DNA from 4 places in the Serratia symbiotica genome. Region 1 is predicted to be linked to each of the others. Evidence: predicted binding sites of a transcription regulator. Region 1 holds the regulator's gene; each other region holds the start of a gene.
What was found. The regulator ArgR, encoded in region 1, controls arginine synthesis, uptake and breakdown. The targets are predictions, from matches to a motif close to ANTGAATAAAAATACANT.
Positions count from the first base shown of each region.

Region 2: the regulator ArgR is predicted to act here: its motif matches at 3,574-3,591, upstream of argA (amino-acid N-acetyltransferase).
Region 3: the regulator ArgR is predicted to act here: its motif matches at 3,108-3,125, upstream of argF (ornithine carbamoyltransferase).
Region 4: the regulator ArgR is predicted to act here: its motif matches at 2,169-2,186, upstream of argC (N-acetyl-gamma-glutamyl-phosphate reductase).

Region 1 covers NZ_CP050855.1:109,100-114,540, reverse strand. Annotated here, with positions in the region: gene SYMBAF_RS00635 (DNA-binding protein) at 1-192, opposite strand, end outside; gene SYMBAF_RS00630 (helix-turn-helix domain-containing protein) at 372-632, shown strand; gene mdh (malate dehydrogenase) at 700-1,638, opposite strand; gene argR (transcriptional regulator ArgR) at 2,080-2,550, shown strand; gene mpl (UDP-N-acetylmuramate:L-alanyl-gamma-D-glutamyl-meso-diaminopimelate ligase) at 2,761-4,125, opposite strand; gene fbp (class 1 fructose-bisphosphatase) at 4,298-5,302, shown strand; gene ppa (inorganic diphosphatase) at 5,408-5,441, shown strand, end outside.
Region 2 covers NZ_CP050855.1:2,353,421-2,358,861, reverse strand. Annotated here, with positions in the region: gene recB (exodeoxyribonuclease V subunit beta) at 1-350, shown strand, start outside; gene recD (exodeoxyribonuclease V subunit alpha) at 350-2,191, shown strand; gene argA (amino-acid N-acetyltransferase) at 2,215-3,540, opposite strand; gene amiC (N-acetylmuramoyl-L-alanine amidase AmiC) at 3,778-5,028, shown strand; tRNA gene SYMBAF_RS11825 (tRNA-Met) at 5,119-5,195, opposite strand; tRNA gene SYMBAF_RS11820 (tRNA-Met) at 5,257-5,333, opposite strand.
Region 3 covers NZ_CP050855.1:278,753-284,193, forward strand. Annotated here, with positions in the region: gene ridA (2-iminobutanoate/2-iminopropanoate deaminase) at 1-203, opposite strand, end outside; gene pyrI (aspartate carbamoyltransferase regulatory subunit) at 348-812, opposite strand; gene pyrB (aspartate carbamoyltransferase) at 826-1,761, opposite strand; gene argF (ornithine carbamoyltransferase) at 2,066-3,085, opposite strand; gene rraB (ribonuclease E inhibitor RraB) at 3,240-3,650, shown strand; partial or broken gene SYMBAF_RS01420 (transposase) at 3,730-4,114, shown strand; gene SYMBAF_RS01425 (AEC family transporter) at 4,462-5,043, opposite strand; partial or broken gene SYMBAF_RS01430 (IS3 family transposase) at 5,106-5,441, shown strand, end outside.
Region 4 covers NZ_CP050855.1:3,256,527-3,261,967, forward strand. Annotated here, with positions in the region: gene ppc (phosphoenolpyruvate carboxylase) at 1-504, opposite strand, end outside; gene argE (acetylornithine deacetylase) at 971-2,116, opposite strand; gene argC (N-acetyl-gamma-glutamyl-phosphate reductase) at 2,325-3,329, shown strand; gene argB (acetylglutamate kinase) at 3,348-4,121, shown strand; gene SYMBAF_RS16095 (argininosuccinate synthase) at 4,147-5,367, shown strand.

The DNA.
Region 1 (5,441 bases):
CTTCAATAACAATACATTGCGAGCACCATATGGCAAGCTACTGATATGATATTCCAAAGCTTTCCCCTGCACGCCTTTTCGCCTGCGGCTGATCCATCCCTCGCGCCGAGCCATCAGATTTATTCCCTGTGTGGAAGAAGGTAATCCTACGATGTTAGTAAGATCCTTGGCAGCAAACCACTCGTTTTTCATAGCCATTATCTCTGAGTAATTGTGAGTAGCGTTATCCTTAGGAAACCATTAAGATATTTTTCAGAAATTTAATGGTATATTTATTTCCGTATAAGCTTTTCATACTGTTAAAACAATTAACCTTGACCAGTTATTTATACCACTAAGTGAACTTTTGCTAATTAAAAAGGATTGTAAAAATGAATTCAAGGCATCAGGATTGGCACCCGGCAGATATCATCGCGGCACTACGCAAGAAGGGAACAACACTAGCGGCGGTATCTCGCTGTGCCGGTTTGAGTTCATCAACGTTGGCCAATGCGCTGTCGCGCCCCTGGCCGAAAGGTGAGTGGCTGATCGCTGAGGCGCTCGGTGTACATCCTTCAGAGATCTGGCCAAGCCGCTATTTTGATCCGTACAGTGATCGCCTATTGGATCGAAAAGCACGTATCAAGTCGTAAGCGCAGGCCAAAAAAAACCGCCGGATCCCTATCCGGCGGTTTGCTGCATGCAAAATTTCTGCCACGATCAGTTATCGATAAACCTCTCGCCTAATTCGATATCTTTATGCAGCACGTCCAGCATCTCGGTGAGCGCTTGCTGTTCGAATGCGCTCAGGGTGCCGATGTCTTGACGTTCTTCAACACCATTTTTGCCCAGTAACAGCGGCTGTGCGAAGAAGCGTGCGTACTTGCCGTCACCTTCAACATAAGCGCATACCACCATGCCTTTTTCACCCTGTAGCGCCCGCACCAAAGACAGGCCGAAGCAGGCCGCCGCCAGTCCCATGGACAGGGTAGCTGACCCACCACCAGCTTTGGCTTCAACCACTTCAGTACCGGCATTCTGAATACGCTTGGTTAGATCTGCTATTTCCTGCTCGGTGAAGCTCAAGCCAGGGATCTGTGACAGCAGCGGCAGGATAGTGACACCAGAATGACCACCGATAACCGGCACATTCAGCTCTTGCGGCTGCTTGCCTTTCAGCTCAGCAACGAAGGTGTTGGAACGGATGACATCCAGCGAGGTCACTCCGAACAGTTTATTCCTATCATATACGCCGGCCTTTTTCAGCACTTCTGCCGCGATGGCTACCGTGGTGTTGACCGGGTTGGTGATAATGCCGATGCAAGCTTTCGGGCAGGTTTTCGCCACTTGTTCGGTCAAATTGCGCACGATACCGGCGTTAACATTGAACAAATCGGCACGATCCATGCCTGGTTTGCGCGCAACGCCGGCAGAGATAAGCACCACATCCGCACCATGCAAAGCAGGAGTCGCGTCTTCACCACTGAATCCTTTGATTTTAACTGCGGTGGGGATGTGACTTAAGTCAACGGCAACACCAGGGGTAATAGGGGCAATGTCATAGAGAGAGAGTTCAGAACCTGAAGGAAGCTGGGTTTTGAGTAGAAGGGAGAGGGCCTGGCCGATACCGCCAGCAGCACCGAGAACTGCAACTTTCATCCTATACTCCTTTATTAATCATCTTGAATATAAAGTGCTGTGAATACGTTAGGTACTAACTTTAAATCATTACACATTTTAAAAATAATTCTTTAACGTTATGTTCAAGAATCGTGACAATAAAACGGGCGACAGCGAGTCCATTCTAGATTAAATCGCTGGCGATTGAAGGACATGGCGCACACTAATCAAAAATAGTGCGAAGTTATTCATAGGTAAGTTAGCCCGTGGTAGCATTACACTTTGATGTAATACTTTATTTACTACCTCTGCCGTTTTAGTCGCTGAAAGGGCATATTCAGCAGGGGCAGGTTTTGTTAAAATCTCTTCCTTATCTTTGCCACCCGGTTATAAATGTTTCCCTCGGATTAATTTTTATTGCATAAAAATGCATTTATATGCATAATTATCACTTCTGTCGTCAACATTCCATGGTACAAAATGCGTAATCCCGCAAAGCAGGAAGATCTAATCAAAGCGTTTAAAGCGCTATTGAAAGAAGAAAAATTCAGTTCTCAAGGCGAGATCGTTATCGCGCTACAGGACGAAGGCTTCGAAAATATTAACCAATCCAAAGTGTCACGTATGCTGACCAAATTCGGCGCGGTGCGTACCCGTAATGCCAAAATGGAAATGGTGTATTGCCTTCCAGCCGAACTCGGTATGCCAACCACCACCAGCCCGTTGAAGAACCTAGTACTGGACATCGATCACAACGATGCCATTGTGGTGATCCACACCAGCCCAGGTGCGGCACAGCTCATTGCCCGCTTGCTGGACTCGCTGGGAAAATCCGAAGGCATTCTCGGCACCATTGCTGGCGATGACACCATTTTCGTGACACCCGCCAACAGCTTTACCACTCATCAACTCTACGTAGCCATCCTGACGTTATTCGAACAGGAACTGTGAAACACCACGCAAACAAGATAAGTATGATGCTCACATTTTGTTAGCCTTTCTTAAAAATATAGTAAAAATAAAAGGTTAACATAATAAGCATCGCTAGACGAAAGATGCATTTCTATGACTTAAATCACAGTTCGCTGAGACTGGTGCACGTTATACAGGCGGCTAATACGCGTCCAGAAGAATCTAATTACTCTGGCCCTTCGATGGCTTTTAACTCCTGCTTTTCGCCAGGGCTGCTAGCAGGCGATCATGAATGCCGCCGAACCCCCCGTTGCTCATCACCAAAATATAATCGCCCGGCTGCGTGGTTTTCACAATCATTTCCACCAGTATATCAAGGTCAGCACTCCAATGCGCGGGTTGCACACAGCTCTCGACCACTTGCGCCACCTGCCATGGAATGTTAGGCGGCTGGAACAGGAACACTTCATCAGCACGGCCAAGCGATGGGGCTAGCTCATGCTTGCTGATACCCATTTTCAAGGTATTGGAGCGCGGCTCAAGCACCGCCAAAATGCGCGCTGTGCCACCAACCTTGGCACGCAGTGCAGCCAGGGTCGCCAGGATCGCCGTCGGGTGATGGGCGAAATCATCATACACCGTGACACCATTGGCTTCACCACACAGCTCCAGACGACGACGGGCATTAATGAAATTACCCAGCGCACGACAAGCGTCCGCAGGCTGCACCCCCACATGGCGGGTTGCGGCGATCGCCATCAGGCCATTATGCATGTTGTGCTCACCCACCAGCGCCCATTGTACTTCCCCTACTTGTTCGCCGTTGAGGAATACCGCATAACAGCTGGCATCGGGAGTCAGCTTTTGCGCACACCATGTGCCCTCTTCACCCACCAGTTCTTGCTCACTCCAGCATCCCATCGCCATCACCTGTTTCAGATGATTGTCGTTATCTGGCAGGATGATTTTGCCTTTGCCCGGCACCAGACGCACCAGATGGTGAAACTGCTTCTGGATCGCTTTCAGATCGTCGAAAATATCAGCATGATCGAATTCCAGATTGCTCATGACCAACGTGCGCGGGCTGTAGTGCATAAACTTGGCACGCTTGTCGAAGAACGCACAGTCATACTCATCGGCTTCGATCACAAAGAACGGGCTGCCACCGAGACGGGCGGAAACCTCAAAGTTGCCAGGCACGCCTCCGATGATAAAACCCGGCTGGTAGCCACAGGCTTCCAGTACCCAGGTGACCATACCGGCGGTAGTAGTTTTGCCATGGGTGCCAGCAACCGCCAATACCCAGCGATCGCGTAGCACGTAGTCATGCAGCCATTGTGGGCCGGAAACGTAAGGGATGCCCAGCTCCAACACCGCCTCTACGCACGGATTGCCACGTGTCATAGCATTACCGATGATCACCAGATCCGGTGCTGGTTCCAACTGAGCCGGATCATAGCCCTGAATAAGATCAATCTCCTGGTTTTCCAACAATGTACTCATTGGGGGATAAACGTTGGCGTCAGAGCCAGTGACTTCATGCCCTAATGAACGAGCTAGCAACGCCAGCCCCCCCATAAAAGTGCCACAGATCCCAAGAATATGTATGCGCATGTAGGTTTCTCATTTGAGTTCTTCGAATTAAAATTTATTCTAACGCTCGGGATCGCCCAAAAGAAATGGATTTACCTATGAATAGCGCGCATTTTTCAGTTACACTGCGTTTGCTAAAACGTTAACGGTAGGTTAACGCCTCGCTATCCATCCGTAGATTAGGGATTGTGTCATGAAAACGTTAGGCGAATTTATCGTCGAGAAACAGCACGACTTCTCTCACGCTACTGGCGAACTGACTGCGCTACTCTCCGCCATTAAATTGGGTGCCAAAATCATTCACCGCGATATCAACAAAGCCGGCCTGATTGATATTCTAGGCACCAACGGTGTATCCAACGTACAGGGTGAGATCCAGATGAAACTGGATCTGTACGCTAACGAGAAACTGAAAGCGGCGTTAAAAGCACGCGGCGAAGTGGCAGGTATCGCTTCCGAAGAAGAAGATCAAATAGTGATATTCGACGGAGAACGGGCTGAAAATGCCAAGTATGTATTGCTGATGGACCCGTTAGACGGTTCGTCCAACATTGATGTCAACGTCTCAGTCGGTACTATTTTTTCGATCTATCGTCGTATCACCTCTGCCGGCAGCCCAGTAACCGAAGACGACTTTTTGCAGCCGGGCAGCGCTCAGGTAGCCGCAGGCTATGTAGTTTACGGTTCATCCACCATGCTGGTGTACACCACCGGTTATGGCGTGCATGCCTTTACCTATGATCCTTCTCTGGGTGTATTTTGCCTCTCTCACGAGAAAGTCCGTTTTCCTGAAACCGGCAACATGTATTCCATCAACGAAGGCAACTATATCAAGTTCCCTCGCGGCGTAAAAAAATACATTAAATATTGCCAAGAGCAGGATGAAGCGACACAGCGTCCTTACACCTCACGCTACATCGGTTCACTGGTGGCCGACTTTCACCGCAACCTGCTGAAAGGCGGCATTTACCTTTACCCAAGCACTGCCAGCCATCCGCAAGGCAAGCTGCGCCTGCTGTATGAATGCAACCCGATGGCGTTTCTGGCCGAGCAGGCCGGTGGCAAAGCCAGCGACGGCAAAAACCGCATTCTGGACATTACCCCGGTGAAACTACACCAGCGCGTGCCATTCTTCGTTGGCACTAAATCAATGGTTGAGGATGCCGAGCGCTTTATCGCCGAAAACCCAGACGAGTAGTGACACGTCCAACGAGGGGCGGGCGATGAAAAGGGCAGGAAATCGCAAAAGAGTCCGCTTATAATAGCCACTACTCCATTTCTAGTTAGATTAAAGGAAACCGACATGAGCTTGAATTTGGTTCCAGCTGGCAAAGACC
Region 2 (5,441 bases), 1.1 Mb from region 1:
ATTTGGTGTTCTGCTGGCAGGACAAATACTATTTGCTGGACTACAAATCCAACTGGCTGGGCGAGGACAGCAGCGCTTATACCCGGCCAGCGATGGAACGTGCGATGGCGGAACATCGCTATGACCTGCAATATCAGCTCTATACCCTGGCGTTGCATCGCTATCTGCGCCATCGGCTGGCGGACTACGACTACCAGCGCCATTTTGGCGGGGTCATTTACCTATTCTTACGCGGTGTTGATGCGCTGCATCCGGGCAATGGCATTTTTGCCTGCCGCCCGGAACAACAATTGGTGGAAGGCATGGATTTGTTGTTCAGTGGTGACGCTGCTGCGGGGGAGGATGAATGATGATTGCGCTGCTGGATCAGGCGGTGGCGCTTGGTGTGCTGAGGCCACTGGATGTGCAGTTCGCTGGTGTGGTAGCGGCCAAAGATGAACCCGATATTCTGCTGGCGGCGGCCTGCCTGAGCGCAGAGGCAGGGGCCGGTCATGTTTGCTTGATGTTGGATCAGCTACAGATGGGGCAATTGTTTGCAGGGCGGCAGCCAGAACTGGCACAGGCCGTCTGGTTGGCCGCCGGGCAACCGGATATCGCCCGCTGGCGGCAGCGTCTGATGGCCTGCGCCGCAGTTGGTGATGGCAGCGGTGCTACGCCGCTGGTGTTGCAGGGTCAACGCCTGTACTTACAGCGCATGTGGCAGAGCGAAGGTGAGGTGGCGGTATTTATCAGCAGCGACCGCGAACATCAGGTAGTAGATGAAGCTCAGTTGCGCGCTATTCTCGATCGGTTGTTTGGTGCGGCTACCGATGAACCGGACTGGCAGAAAATTGCCGCTGCGGTGGCCGTGACCCGGCGAATTGCGGTGATTTCCGGTGGGCCAGGTACCGGTAAAACTGCCACCGTGGCCAAATTACTGGCGGCACTGGTGCAGCTCGATGAGCGCGCGCGGCTACGTATTCAATTGGCGGCACCGACGGGCAAAGCGGCAGCGCGGTTGACTGAGTCGCTTGGCAGCGCCAGCCGTAAGCTGGCGTTAACGCCGACGCAGCAGGCGTTATTCCCGACTGAAGCTGCAACGCTGCATCGGCTGTTGGGTGTGCAACCCAACAGCCAACGCATGCGCTATCATCGCGGTAATCCGCTGCATCTGGATGTGCTGGTGGTGGATGAGGCGTCAATGGTCGATTTGCCGATGATGGCGCGTTTGATTGCCGCTTTGCCGGAACGGGCGCGGGTGATTTTCCTCGGTGACCGTGATCAATTGGCCTCGGTAGAAGCGGGGGCGGTGTTGGGTGATATTTGTCGTTTTGCCGAACAGGGGTACAGCGAGGCGCGTGCCGCAGAGCTAAGCCGTTTGACCGGCTGCCTATTGCGGGGGCAGCAAGCGCGGGCAGAAGCAGCGGTGCGCGACAGCCTATGTTTACTGCGCAAGAGCTATCGCTTTGACGCCAAATCTGGCATCGGCCAATTGGCGCAGGCAGTCAATGTTGGTGATGTTGCACGGGCGCGGTCAGTGATTGACGGTGGTTTCAGCGATGTTGCGGGTTATTCGCTGGCGACCACTGAAGAATACCAGGCGCTGTTGGCGGTGTGTGTGGCGGGATACCGCGATTACCTGAAACAGGTGAGTGCTGGGGCCGATGCCGCGACGGTGCTGGCAGCATTCGGCTGTTTTCAAGTGTTGTGCGCGCTGCGTGTAGGGCCATTCGGCGTTGCCGGGTTGAACCAGCGTATCGAGTCCGGGTTGCAGCATGCCGGGTTGATCCACCGCTCACTGGGGCGCTGGTATCTTGGGCGACCAGTGATGATCGGGCGTAATGACAGTGCGTTGGGGTTGTATAACGGTGATATCGGTATTGCCTTGCGGGATGGGCGCGGTGAGTTGCGCGTGCATTTCCTTCTGCCGGACGGTAGCGTCAAATCGGTGCAGCCAAGCCGTTTGCCCGCGCATGAAACTGCCTACGCGATGACTGTGCATAAATCCCAGGGTTCTGAGTTTGATCATACGCTGTTGGTGTTGCCGACCCATTTCCTGCCGTTGCTGACCCGTGAGTTGGTCTATACCGCCATCACTCGTGCACGTACTCGGCTTTCGCTATACGCCGCCGATGGGGTGTTGATGAAGGCGATTTGCACGCCAACCCAGCGTCGCAGCGGTTTGGCTGAACGCTTGCGGAGTGAGGAATAGACGGCAGAAGAGCACAGCAGGGGTTACAGCTCCGCCAGCAGAATTTTGGCGCGTCGCTGGTAGTTGTATAGCGACTTTTTTTGTATCGGAAGTACCTCGACTTCAGCCGGAGTAAAGCCGCGCTCTTGGAACCAATGGATGCTGCGGGTGGTCAGTACGAACAGTTTTTGCAGGCCCATTTGTCGCGCCTGGCTTTCCACCCGTTGCAGCAGAATTTCGCCGCGCGAAGAACTACGGTAGTCTGGATGTACTGCTAGGCAAGCCATTTCGCCGATTGTCTCTTCTGGAAACGGGTACAGCGCAGCGCAGGCAATGGTCAGATTATCGCGTTCGATAATGGTGAACTTGTCGATTTCCATCTCCAGTTGCTCACGTGAACGGCGTACTAGAATGCCCTGCTGCTCCAGCGGGCGGATCAACTCCAGGATGCCTCCGATATCGTCGATAGTTGCACGGCGCACCTGTTCGGCACTCTCCATAACGATTTGGCTGCCGATGCCATCGCGCGAGAACAGCTCCTGTACCAACGCGCCATCCTCCTGATAGCTGATTAAGTGGCTGCGGCGCACCCCGCTGCGGCAGGCTTTTACTGCGCCGCGCAGGAAACGCACAGTACTGGAATGATAGTCACCGCGCTCTTCCCGCTGCTCAATGCATTTTTGCGTGTCGTTAGGGGAGAGTTCAGAAATGACGTTGCCTTGTGGATCGGTCACACCCTGTGAGGAACAGAAACCGATCATTTTCTCCGCCTTCAGCTTGATCGCCAACTGAGTGGCAACTTCTTCCGAGCTTAGGTTAAAGCTTTCGCCAGTCACCGACACGGCCACTGGGCCGATCAACACGATGGCGTTGTTGGCAAGTTCGTGGTGGATAGCCTTTTCATCAATACGGCGGATACGCCCGCTATGGCAATAATCCACGCCGTCATCGATGCCGAGAGGTTGGGCGATGATAAAGTTGCCGCTGACTACGTTGATGTGCGCACCCTGTAGCGGGGTATTATTGAGGCTCATTGATAGCTGGGCGGTGATGTCCAGTTGCAGTAAGCCGGCAGCCTGTTTAACCCACTCAAGTGTAAGGGCATCAGTGACCCGAGTATGCTTGTGATAAATAGGTTGATAATGATGCAGCGCCAGATTGTTGTCGATCTGTGGCCTTGCACCATAAACTACCACCAGACGAATACCCAAGCTATGCAGCAGGCCGATATCGTTGACGATGCTGGGAAAATTCTCATGCTTGATAGCTTCCCCATCAAGCATGACGACAAATGTCTTGCCCCGATGGGCGTTAATATAGGGAACTGAGTGACGAAATCCTTGAACCAGCTCTGTACTACGTTCCTTCACGGCAAACCCTCATATGCATATTTATACGTTATTTTTGTATTTTTATTCTTTTTTGTGTGGATAGCAAGCGAGAAATTATCTTAATTTCTGTGTTAACCGCACTGAATGGTAATAAATTGAAAACTATAAAAAGATTTTCTGGTGACAGGGTTGGCATGATTGGTTAAAGTTTTCGGCACTTCCGTTTGACTGGTGTTTTTTTCATCTACTTTAATCAGTTATCACTGTCGGAGCCACATGCCAAACTTAAATCACAATCTGGGGCGCCGCCGTTTATTACAAGGGGCTGCTGCCAGTTGGTTGCTGAGTGTGAGTCACGCAGGCTTCGCAGCAGCATCACATGTCATCGCCGTGCGTGTATGGCCTTCTTCCACCTATACTCGCATCACGCTCGAATCTAACGTCGCGCTGAAATACCAACAGTTTGTGCTGACCAATCCTGACCGTGTGGTGGTGGATATCGTTGGTGTGCATCTCAACAGTGTGCTGAAGGGCATCGCTAGCCAGGTTCACGCCGACGATCCTTACCTCAAGCAGGTGCGCGTTGGCCAGTTTGATCAACACACTGTGCGGCTAGTGCTGGAACTTAAGCACAGCGTCAGCCCACACATATTCTCGCTGGCACCGGTGCCAGAGTATCGCCACCGGTTGGTGCTGGATCTCTATCCCACCAAGGGCGGTAGTGGCACGGAGTATGATCCGTTATTGGCGTTACTGGAAGATTACAACCAAGGCGTTCTGGATCGCACGTTGCCAGTAGAGGCGGCGCAGGCTGGCAATGCGGGGCGCGATCGGCCGATTATCATCATGTTAGATCCTGGCCATGGTGGTGAGGATCCCGGCGCGATTGGCATGCTCAAGACGCGCGAGAAGGACATCGTGTTGCAAATTGCCCGCAAGTTGAGCGCGTTGATCAAACGTGAACCTGCGATGAAAGTGTTTATGACGCGTAATGACGATGTGTTTATTCCGCTCAAGGTACGTGTCGCCAAGGCGCGTAAACAGCGTGCTGATTTGTTCGTTTCCATTCACGCCGATGCCTTTACCAGCCGGGCAGCACGCGGTTCATCGGTATTCGCACTATCGACCAAAGGTGCCACCAGCTCGGCGGCCAAGTTCTTGGCACAGACCCAAAACGCCTCAGACCAAATCGGCGGCGTCAGTAAAAGCGGTGACCGTTATCTCGATCATACCTTGTTCGATCTGGTGCAGACGGCGACCATTAATGACAGCCTGAAATTCGGCAATGAAGTGCTGAACCGGATGGGAAAAATTAATCGGTTGCATAAAAATCGTGTCGAGCAGGCGGGCTTTGCGGTGTTAAAGGCTCCGGATATACCTTCGATTCTGGTTGAAACAGCGTTTATTAGCAACCTAGAAGAAGAGCGCAGGTTGCGCACCCATCATTTCCAGCAGCAGGTGGCGGAGTCTGTTCTGGCGGGGATCAAGGCGTACTTTGCTAACGGCGGTGCATTGGCAAGTAGATAATGGCGGTGTTGTCTGCGGATGGGGCCGGTTTTAACCGGTCTCTAATGCTAAAAAACACCCTGGAGGGTGTTTTGCTGTTGTTATCAAGATTGGTTGCGGGGGCCGGATTTGAACCGACGACCTTCGGGTTATGAGCCCGACGAGCTACCAGGCTGCTCCACCCCGCGTCCGTCTTGATACTGTGTTATCGAACCCGACCTATACGGATACTGCTGGCGCAGTATCGGTTGGTTGCGGGGGCCGGATTTGAACCGACGACCTTCGGGTTATGAGCCCGACGAGCTACCAGGCTGCTCCACCCCGCGTCCGATGGATGCGCACTATACTCTCCGTGCATTTTGTTGCAAACCCTTTTTGCAATTTATTGGTAGAAAATCGTTTTTATGCTGAATTTAACCGCAAATTGCATTCTT
Region 3 (5,441 bases), 170 kb from region 1:
ACGCTCAGTCCGGCGGCGGCGATGATTGCCTTCACGTTTTCCAGTGATTGGCGCGCCTGAGCGGCGACGTCATCGGCGACGGTGCCAGTTTTTGGATCGACTGGGATCTGGCCGGAAGTGATGATCATGCTGCCTAGATCAACGCCCTGCACGTAAGGCCCAATGGCTGCTGGGGCGTGTTCAGTGCTGATATTACGTGACATTTCTTCTCCTGATATACCCTGTGTCTTGCAAACTGCAACGTTGTGAGCTGCGCGTTGACCCTAAGTAGCAAATCAATGATAGGTGCTTAACAGCGTTCTATTATAAGGCGTGGCGAACAGATTAACAGCGTTGCCGGGCTTATTTCAGTCTGCCTGTAGCACCACCTGATGTTCGAACTCTTTCTCGCAATAGCGGCATTTCAGGTGCGCATCGCCATCGTGGGATTTGACACTGAAGCTCGACGCCACCGGCTCGCTGCGGCTGATACAGTTGCTGTTGGGGCAAGTTAGCACGCCATCAATATGGTTCGGCAGGCTGAGGGTCAGCTTGCGCACAACTGCGTAGTTGTCAATGCGGTTTACCGTCGCCTTAGGTGCATACATAGCGAGCTGGTTGGCTTGCTGTTCGGTCAGAAGAGTGTTCTCGATCTTGATCAGATCCTTGCGACCCAGCGCGTTGGAAGGCAAGTTCAAGCCAATGGTAATACGCTGATCGGTGGCGGTCAGTTTGAACAGGGTTAGCAGCTTAAAGCCGATCTGTGCGGGAATGTGGTCAATCACCGTACCGCATTTGATCGCTTCGACCTGCATTTTGTTATCGTGGGTCATGGTGGCTCTCCTCTTATAGTGCTAAATCCGCGTCTAGTACCAGTGCCAGCAGTGCCTGGCGAGCAAAGATGCCATTGCCCGCCTGTTGGAAGTAGTAGGCATACGGCGTTTTATCCACTTCGGTGGTGATCTCATCAATGCGTGGCAACGGATGCAGCACCTTCAGGTTGTTGCGCGCGCCGGCCAGATCTGTCGCGCGCAGCACGAACTGTGCCTTCATGTTGGCGTATTCGGAGGGGTCGAGACGCTCTTTCTGTACCCGCGTCATGTAAAGAATATCCAATTCTGGCACCACTTCCTCAATGCTGCTGTGCAAGCGGTATTCAATGCCTTTCTCATCCAGCATTTTCAGGATGTAAGCTGGCATCATCAGTGCATCTGGGGCGATAAAATAGAAACGGTTTCCCTCAAATTTGGCCAGCGCTTGGGTGAGTGAGTGCACGGTGCGACCATATTTCAGGTCGCCGACCATGGCGATGTTGATCTTATTTAGACGGCCTTGGGTTTCCTTTAGGGTGAACAGATCCAGCAGGGTCTGGGTTGGATGCTGGTTGGCACCATCCCCGGCGTTGAGTACCGGCGTGCCTCCAGAGAATTCCGATGCCATACGCGCCGCACCTTCCTGTGGGTGACGCATCACGATGGCATCCACATAGGTACCAATCACCGAGAGGGTATCGGCCAGGGTTTCGCCTTTTTTACCCAACGAGGTGTTGTTGCCGTCTGCGAAACCGACTACCGATGCGCCGAGGCGGTGCATCGCGGTTTCGAATGACAAACGGGTTCTGGTCGAGGCTTCAAAGAAGCAACTGGCGATCACCTTGTGCTTCAACAGTTCCGGCTGCGGATGGGCCTTCAGGCTGGCGGCAGTGCGCAGCACCAGTTCCAGATCCTCGCGGCTAAGGTCATTAATAGAGATGATATGTTTGCGATACAGCGGATTGGCCATTTTTTACTTTCCTCGACGCATGCCCGTGGCGCGGGACGTTGGGATATTCTCAAAGCAAAAAAAAGCCCCTCAACGAGGGGCCTGAAACAATCAGTCTAGCAACAAGAGAAACAACGGCAGCGAACTGCTAATTGGCTGCCGATTGTGGGTAGCAAAACAAAGGTTGTGTTTCATGCTTTCTCCTGGCGAATTGCCGCGCATTATACGCAGGCTTCTCGCTACTGCAAACGGTAAAACGTCGATTTTTGCCATTGATGCCCAGCAGCCTGGTTGCCACTCGACATCCTAATTAGTTATGGCGGATTTAAATCGATTCGCTCAGCGTGGCGACCAGCACCGCCTTAATGGTGTGTAGCCGGTTCTCCGCCTGATCAAATACGACGCTGTGCAGCGATTCGAACACCGCATCGGTGACTTCCATGCCGTCGTGCAGCCCGTACTGTTCCGCCATTTGCTTGCCGAGTGTGGTTTGATGGTCATGGAATGCTGGCAGGCAATGCAGGAACTTTACTTGCGGATTGCCGGTCAGTTTCAACATCGCTGTGTTGACTTGGTATGGCTTTAGCAGCGCGATACGTTCTTGCCAGGTTTCTTTCGGCTCACCCATCGACACCCACACATCGGTATAGAGGAAGTCTGCGTCTTTCACCCCTGTGGCGATATCTTCAGTCAATGTGAGTTTTGCGCCGGTCTGTTGTGCCATCGCCTGGCACTCGGCTACCAGTTTTGCCTGGGGCCAACAGCCCTTCGGGGCTACCAGCCGTAGATCCATGCCCGTCAATGCGGCGGCCTCCAGCAGAGTATTGCCCATGTTGTTGCGTGCATCACCGACATAGGCGAGCTTCACTTCGTGCAGCGCCTTACCCGGCAATTGTTCCTGCACGGTGAGCAGATCCGCCAGCAACTGGGTTGGATGAAACTCGTTGGTCAACCCGTTCCACACCGGTACGCCAGCATGGTTGGCCAGCGTTTCCACCCATTGCTGGCCGTAGCCACGGTACTGAATGCCATCGTACATGCGGCCTAGCACTCTGGCGGTATCCTTCATCGATTCTTTATGGCCGATCTGGTTACCGCTTGGGCCGAGGTAGGTGATCTGGGCGCCCTGATCGAATGCGGCAACGTCGAAAGCACATCGGGTACGGGTCGAGTTTTTTTCGAAAATGAGCGCAATGTTTTTGCCCAGAAGTCGGCGTGTTTCCCGGCCTTGCTTTTTCGCCTGTTTAAGATCGGCAGCCAGTGCCAGCAGCGCCAGCAGCTCTGTAGGTGTGAGATCCATTAACCTTAGCAAGTGGCGTTTGTAGAACGGGTTTCTGGTACTCATTTCCGTATATCCTGGTTGATTTGTTGAATTATAATTCACTTTATATGTGTGAATATTCAATTTCAACTCTTGAGCAGAAATCTTTCATGTTTATCATGGAAGCCATATCGGCAGTGTGTGAAAATAGAAGGAAATCTGACTTGAGGATATAGGTATGGCAAACCGTGCATTGGTGGAAGAACAACGTGAAGATACCCGCCTGATCATCGAAGAACTGCTGGAAGATGGCAGCGATCCACACGCGCTCTATACCATAGAGCACCATCTCTCTGCTGAAAAATTTGAAGCACTGGAGCAGGCTGCCGTGGAAGCCTTCAAGCTGGGCTTTGAAGTGACCGACGCTGAAGAGCTGGAAATTGAAGACGGTTCACTGGTGATGGGCTGCGATGTGATCAGTGAAGTTGGTCTGAACGCCGAACTCATCGACACGCAGGTGGAGCAATTGGTGGCGCTGGCGGAGCGCTGTGGTGTCAACTACGACGGTTGGGGGACTTATTTTGAAGATCCGAACGCGGACGACGAAGGTAGTGATTTCAGCGACGACGACGAAGGTAAGCGCCACTGATTAACTGTATTGAGCCTGTACATAAAGTTGTGTAATTGCCTGATTTTGATATGTTCAATCCAGCATCAAATGAAGGTTAATTTATGGACGAAAACAGTTGCAAGCTCTGGCTAACGAACTGGTCAAAAATCTCAAAACCCCTGAGGACCTTAGCCAGTTCGCTCGCCTGCTGAAGAAAATTAGCGTCGAGGCAGCTCCCAACGCTGAAATGACTCACCACCTGGGCTACGATAAAAATCAGCCCAAATCTGGCTCCAATACCCCGCAATGACTACTCGACAAAGATCGTAACCACTGTTGATCGCCCGCTGGAGCTGCGTATTGCCCGCGATCGCGAAGCAACCTTTAAATCGCAACTGGTGAAGAAAAACCAGACCCGAATTACCGGGATGGATAACCAAATCCTGTTGCTGTACGCCAAAGACATGACCACGCGAGAGATTGCCGCCGCATGTAACACGCTGTGTTCCCGTCATTCAATGCACATACGTCGACTGCCGTAGGTCGCATCCATCAAAATAACGGCACTGTTGCAAAGATTGAGGAGGGACAGACCTCATGTTCGGTAATAGAGTCTTACATTTCAAAGGCTCTGCTCACCAGACGCATCTCGCCCCCAGGAGGATGTCATGCTGAAAATGACGACCACGGAAAGGATCCATACGCTGCTCCCTCAGCAAAAAGGTGGCGATAAGTTTAACGCTATCCGCTATTTGCAACAGTGCTCAACCAGGTCTTGCCGTCCACCCGATACAGTGTATGGGGTTTGAGGGTCAAGCGTACGGAAACGTACGCTTGACCCTCAAACCCCTTAAAGGGCTACGCTGCCCAGGATGAAGGTGACGGTGATGATCGAAAGCAGCGTCGTCGAGGTGATGATGGAGGCCATCGCTTCATGATCGCCACCCATTTGCCGCGCCAAAATATAGGCGTTGCCAGCGCAAGGGACGGCAGAATAGAGAATCGCGATGCGGGCCGGCACGCCGGTGGCACCGAAATAGTGAACCAGCGCAATGGTAATCAAAGGCATTGCCACCAATTTCAGCATGGTCGCATAAGAGATGGAAACCAGCTTGCGGATATGCATGCTGACAATCAGCCCTGCGCCAACCGACATCAGGCTCAGTGGCGTTGCAGCGTGAGACAGATACACGAACAGCTGTTTTATCGCGCCGGTAATGTGTAGGTTGCACAGGTTCATCAGCACCCCCAACAGCGCGCCGATGATCAGGGGGTTTTTCGTCAGTGCCAACAGCGCTCCACTCAGGCTTTTCTTGCTACCGGTGCCGTAGTGGTTCATCACCAACACACTCATGATATTGGTCAGAATGATCATATATGCCACAAAGAAGCCGGACAGCGCCACCCCCTCACTGCCGAACTGTAGTGGCATAGTTAATTTGGCCCCCTAAATAGAGGTGATATCATCGGCTCATAGTCAAAACAGGTGACATTATGACCGGACGTAACAGACGTAATTTTAGCGCCGAGTTTCGTCTCGAAGCTGCCCAGCTTGTACTCGATCAGCATTACACCGTTGCCACCGCTGCTACGGCAATGAATGTCGGCAAATCCACGATGGATAAGTGGGGCCGCCAGTTGAAAGAAGAGCGAGCGGGAAAATCACCCATAGCTTCACCCATGACACCTGAGCAGATTGAAATACGCGAGCTGAAGAAAAAACTTCAACGCGTTGAAATGGAAAGAGATAGATTAAAAAAGGCTACCGCGCTCTTGATGTCAGACTCCCTGAACAGTTCTCATGAGTTGAGAAACTCAGGGCGTGGTTTC
Region 4 (5,441 bases), 200 kb from region 1:
GTAGTCAGCCAAATCGTTATGGTCGAGTTGGCTGAGGCAGGTGTTGACCTCAACCAGTTTGTGGATCAAGGTACGGCGGGTAATTTCCGTTGGGTGCGCAGTCAGCACCAGCTCAATGGAAAGTTGGGACACGGCGTCTTGCAACTCTTTGGTGCTGAGTTTTTTATCCTTCAGCCGGGTGAACAACTGAGTCAGCGCTTCTGGATTGCTGGCGGCTTCGCCGTTGGGCGAAATGCTGTGGTACTGCTCGGCAACGTTGGTCAGGTTGAGAAACTGACTGAAGGCACGCGCCACTGGCAGCAGCTCGTCGTTGGACAAGTTTTGCAATGTGGAGAGCAGTTCCTGACGGTGCGCTTCGTTACCGGCGCGTGAAGATTTGGAAAGCATACGGATAGTTTCAACGCGGTCGAGAATAGGCTCACCCAACGCTTCTTTAATAGTATCGCCGAGCAATTTGCCGAGCATACTGACATTACTGCGCATTGCCGAATATTGTTCGTTCATATAACCCCTGGCCCAGTTCTGTATTTACCCTTCATCTTTCAAACCGCAGTGGCGTTGGCTTCACTGAGTTAAATGGCCCACGCCCCTTCGGGCTGCTGCTTTGCGGCATTTGAATCGGTTCCCGACCGATTTGTCCCGGCTGATTTATCACTCTGGTCACTTGTTGGAGTCAAGCGTCCAAGGAGGCATGTGCTTACCGCCTGGCTGCAATTTGAAATCAATGGGGTCGATGACTTTTTGTCTGGTAAGTCAATTTCACGCATTAGACAAAGAGCGCCTGTTTCCGGCGCACCACATGTTTGCCCCATGGTCAATTGACACTATTTTTAGCAAAAAAACATCAAAATCGGCATATTTTCTGAAATTCAATTACGGTGTTCCGGTGATCAGCCAGGCTTATTTCAGCCTTTTTATGCTTATTTGGCGATAGGGGGATCATACGATGATTCCCCTACTTACCCTAAATTTACTGATAGCAAAAATGATCTATCAACTGCCCCAGCAATGTACGGGTTGGCTCGATAAACCCTATATCAAGATATTCGTCCGGTTGATGTGCCTGATTGATGGAACCAGGGCCAAGTACCAATGTTGGGCACAATTGCTGAATGAACGGCGCTTCAGTGCAGTAGTTAATGGCCTGAATATGGGTGCCTAACAACTGCTCAATCACTGCCACCATGGGGTGATCGGTCGGGCATTCGTAGCCGGGAATTGAGGCGTGCAGTTCCTCGATGGTGAGGCGGCCTGGCCAACGCTGGCTGATCGGCTCTAGTGCCTGATGCACCAACTGGTTGATATTGTCGAGTGTCATGCCCGGCAGTGGGCGGATGTCCAGATGCAGCTCACAGCAAGCGCAGATACGATTGGCTGCATCACCGCCATTGATATAGCCAAAGTTCATGGTGGGATAAGGCACCGCAAAGGCTGGATTGTTGTAACGTTGTTGCAGCGTGTTGCGCAGCGCTATCAGTTGACCAATGGATCCGTGCATCAGATCGATCGCGTTGACACCGCGCGCCGGATCGCTGGAGTGGCCAGACTGGCCGACGATGCGAATGGCATTGGCGATATGGCCTTTGTGCGCGTGCACTGGTTGTAGTGAGGTCGGCTCGCCGATAATGGCAAAATCTGGGCGAATGGCAGTAGAAGCGGCGAAATAGCGTGCACCAGCCATCGTCGTTTCTTCATCTGCGGTGGCCAAAATGTACAGCGGCTTGGTCAGCTTGGCGGCGTTGATATCGCGCACCGCATCCAGAATAAAAGCGAAGAAGCCTTTCATGTCGGCGGTACCTAGGCCATACAGCTTGTTATCGTGTTCTGTCAGGGTAAAAGGATCGCGCGTCCAACGGCCTGCATCATAAGGCACCGTATCGGTGTGGCCGGCTAACAGCAGGCCACCGTGGCCTTCGCCGTAGCTGGCCAGCAGATTGAATTTATTGCGGGAGTCCGGCACTGGTTGTACGTTGACGTGAAAACCCAAATCGGCAAACCATCCAGCCAGTAAGTTGATTAATGCTTCATTACTTTGATCGAGGGCGCTGTCGATGGCGCTGATCGAAGGAGTGGCGATTAATGCCCGGTACAGCTCAATAAATGGCGGTAATTTCATCTTCACTGTTGACAGCCTTTGGTGAGGGTAGTATCAATATTCATGCAATTTTAATGAATAAAAATACATTAAATTAGGGCATAAGGAAACCCGGCACTCAGATGGTTATAAAAACATCAATGCTCGACTACTCTGTGGGTGAACTGCGCAACATCGCGGGTGCCCCCTTGAATACAACAAGACATTAGCCAAAAAGGTGAACAGCCCCATGTTGAATACGCTGATTGTTGGTGCCAGTGGTTATGCCGGAGCAGAGCTGACGGCTTACCTCAATCGCCACCCATGCATGAACATAACCGCTTTAGCGGTTTCAGCGCAAAGTGCAGATGCAGGAAAGTTGCTCTCCGATCTGCATCCTCAGTTGAAAGGCATTGTCGATCTCCCACTGCAGCCATTGGTTGATGTTGTGCAAGCGGCCAAAGGTATCGACGTGGTGTTCCTCGCCACCGCCCATGAAGTCAGTCACGATATCGCGCCAGTGTTTCTGGCGGCAGGCTGCGTGGTCTTCGATCTTTCCGCTGCCTTCCGTGTGCGCAACGCCAGTTTTTACCGCCAGTATTACGGTTTCGAACATCAGCACGACGATCTGCTGGATCAGGCGGTGTACGGTCTGGCGGAATGGCAGAGTGAACAGATCAAACAGGCGCAGTTGATCGCCGTGCCGGGTTGTTACCCAACGGCGGCTCAGTTGGCGCTAAAACCGCTCATTGATCAAGCGCTGCTAAACCTTGACCAATGGCCGGTGATCAACGCCACCAGTGGTGTCAGCGGTGCTGGTCGCAAAGCCAACATCACCACCAGCTTCTGCGAGATAAGCCTACAACCGTATGGCGTTTTCACCCATCGTCACCACCCAGAAATCGTCGCGCACCTGGGTGTACCGGTGATCTTCACGCCACATTTGGCTCACTTCCCGCGCGGTATTCTCGAAACCATTACCTGCCGTTTGAAGTCTGGCGTGGCTGTGCAGGATGTGGCCCGCGTCTATCACGCTGCCTATGATGGCAAACCGCTGGTGCGGCTGTACGACCAAGGCATGCCAGCGTTAAAAGCGGTGATCGGCCTGCCGTTTTGCGACATCGGCTTTGCAGTGCAGGGCGAGCACCTGATCGCCGCAGTGGCAGAAGACAACCTGCTGAAAGGCGCAGCCGCTCAGGCGGTGCAATGCCTGAATATCCGTTTCGGCTTCCCGGAAACCCAGTCACTCTTTTAAACCAGTATGAGTAAAACGATGAACCCGTTAATTATCAAATTAGGTGGCATGTTATTAGGCAGTGAAGAAGCACTGGATCGCCTGTTTACCGCGTTGGATAGCTACCTTCAGCAGCATCAACGCCCACTGATTATCGTGCACGGTGGTGGCTGCGTAGTGGATGATCTGATGAAACAGCTTTCCCTGCCCGTGGTGAAGAAAAATGGCCTGCGGGTGACCCCTGCCGATCAGATCGACATTATTACCGGCGCGTTGGCTGGCACCGCCAACAAAACACTGTTGGCGTGGGCGATAAAACAGCGGATTAATGCGGTTGGTCTAAGCCTAGCAGATGGCGGCAGCGTCACAGTGACCCAACTTGATGCGGCACTGGGCCATGTCGGCAATGTGCAGCCGGGTTCGCCAGCATTGCTCAATACCCTGCTGGATGCTGGCTATTTTCCAGTAATCAGCTCCATCGGCATTACCGCCGATGGGCAGTTAATGAATATAAACGCTGATCAAGCGGCAACGGCCCTGGCCGCCACGTTGGACGCGGATTTGATCCTGCTGTCGGATGTCAGCGGCATCCTTGATGGCAAAGGGCAGCGCATCACGCAAATAACCACGCAGAAAGCGGAACAACTGATTGCCCAGGGCATTATCACCGATGGTATGGTGGTGAAGGTGAATGCGGCGCTTGATGCTGCCCGCACCCTGGATCGGTCAGTGGATATTGCCAGTTGGCGTCATGCCGATCAGCTTCCTGCTCTGTTTAACGGCGTGCCCATTGGCACCCGGATCCTCGCTTAAATTTAGAATTAAAAAGGAATAGATCATGCAAAATCAAGGCATCAAAAAAATCGTTCTGGCGTACTCTGGCGGCTTAGATACCTCGGCCATCATTCCATGGCTGAAAGAAAATCATGGTGGTTGTGAAGTGGTGGCGTTTGTCGCAGACATCGGCCAGGAGCGCAGCGATCTGGAAGGCATAGAGCAAAAAGCCCTGCAATCCGGTGCCTCAGAGTGCTATGTGGTTGATCTAAGAGAAGAGTTTATCCGAGATTACGTTTACCCCGTGTTGCAGACCGGCGCGTTATATGAAGGTAGCTACCTGCTGGGTACCTCGATGGCGCGCCCAATCATCGCCAAAGCCCAAGTTGAATTAGCGCTGAAAGTCGGTGCCGATGCGCTGTGCCACGGCGCGACGGGTAAAGGCAACGACCAAGTGCGTTTCGAAACCACCTACACCGCGCTGGCACCGCAGTTGAAAGTAGTCGCACCTTGGCGTGAGTGGAACCTGCGTTCTCGCGAGGCGTTGCTGAATTACCTGAAAGAGCGCCGCATTCCAACCACAGCATCGCTGGAGAAAATCTACAGCCGTGATGAAAACGCCTGGCATATCTCGACGGAAGGCGGCGTATTGGAAAGCCCGTGGAACGCGCCGAATAAAGACTGCTGGGTGTGGACCGTAGACCCGCAGGAAGCACCGGATCAGCCGGAGCAGGTGACCGTCACCGTGGAAAAAGGCCGCGTAGTAGCAGTGAATGGCGAGCATCAATCCCCGTACAAGTGTCTGGAAACCCTGAACCTACTGGGCGCTAAACATGGCGTGGGCCGCATCGACATCGTGGAAAACCGTCTGGTGGGCATCAAATCCCGTGGCTGCTACGAAACCCCAGGCGGCACCATCATGGTAGCGGCGCTGCGCGGCGTTGAGCAACTGGTGCTGGATCGTGATAGTTTCAAATGGCGCGAGCAACTGGGGCTGGAAATGTCTTATGTGGTGTATGACGGCCGCTGGTTCGCCCCGTTGCGCCGTTCATTGCAGGCTTCTGCCGAGGCGCTGGCCAAAGAGGTCAACGGCGAAGTAGTGTTGCAATTATACAAAGGCCAAGTGACGGTGATCCAAAAGAAATCCACCAACAGCCTGTACTCTGAAGAGTTCGCCACCTTCGGTGAAGATGAGGTTTACGATCATCGCCACGCTGGTGGCTTTATCCGCCTATTCTCGTTGTCTTCCCGCATCCGTGCGTTGAACGAGAAAAAGAACAAATAACTTTTTAGCGTTGCCGCTAGGCGGCAAATGTGGGAAGCCTCAGGAGTTTACTTAAGTAAGTGAATGCATGGGGT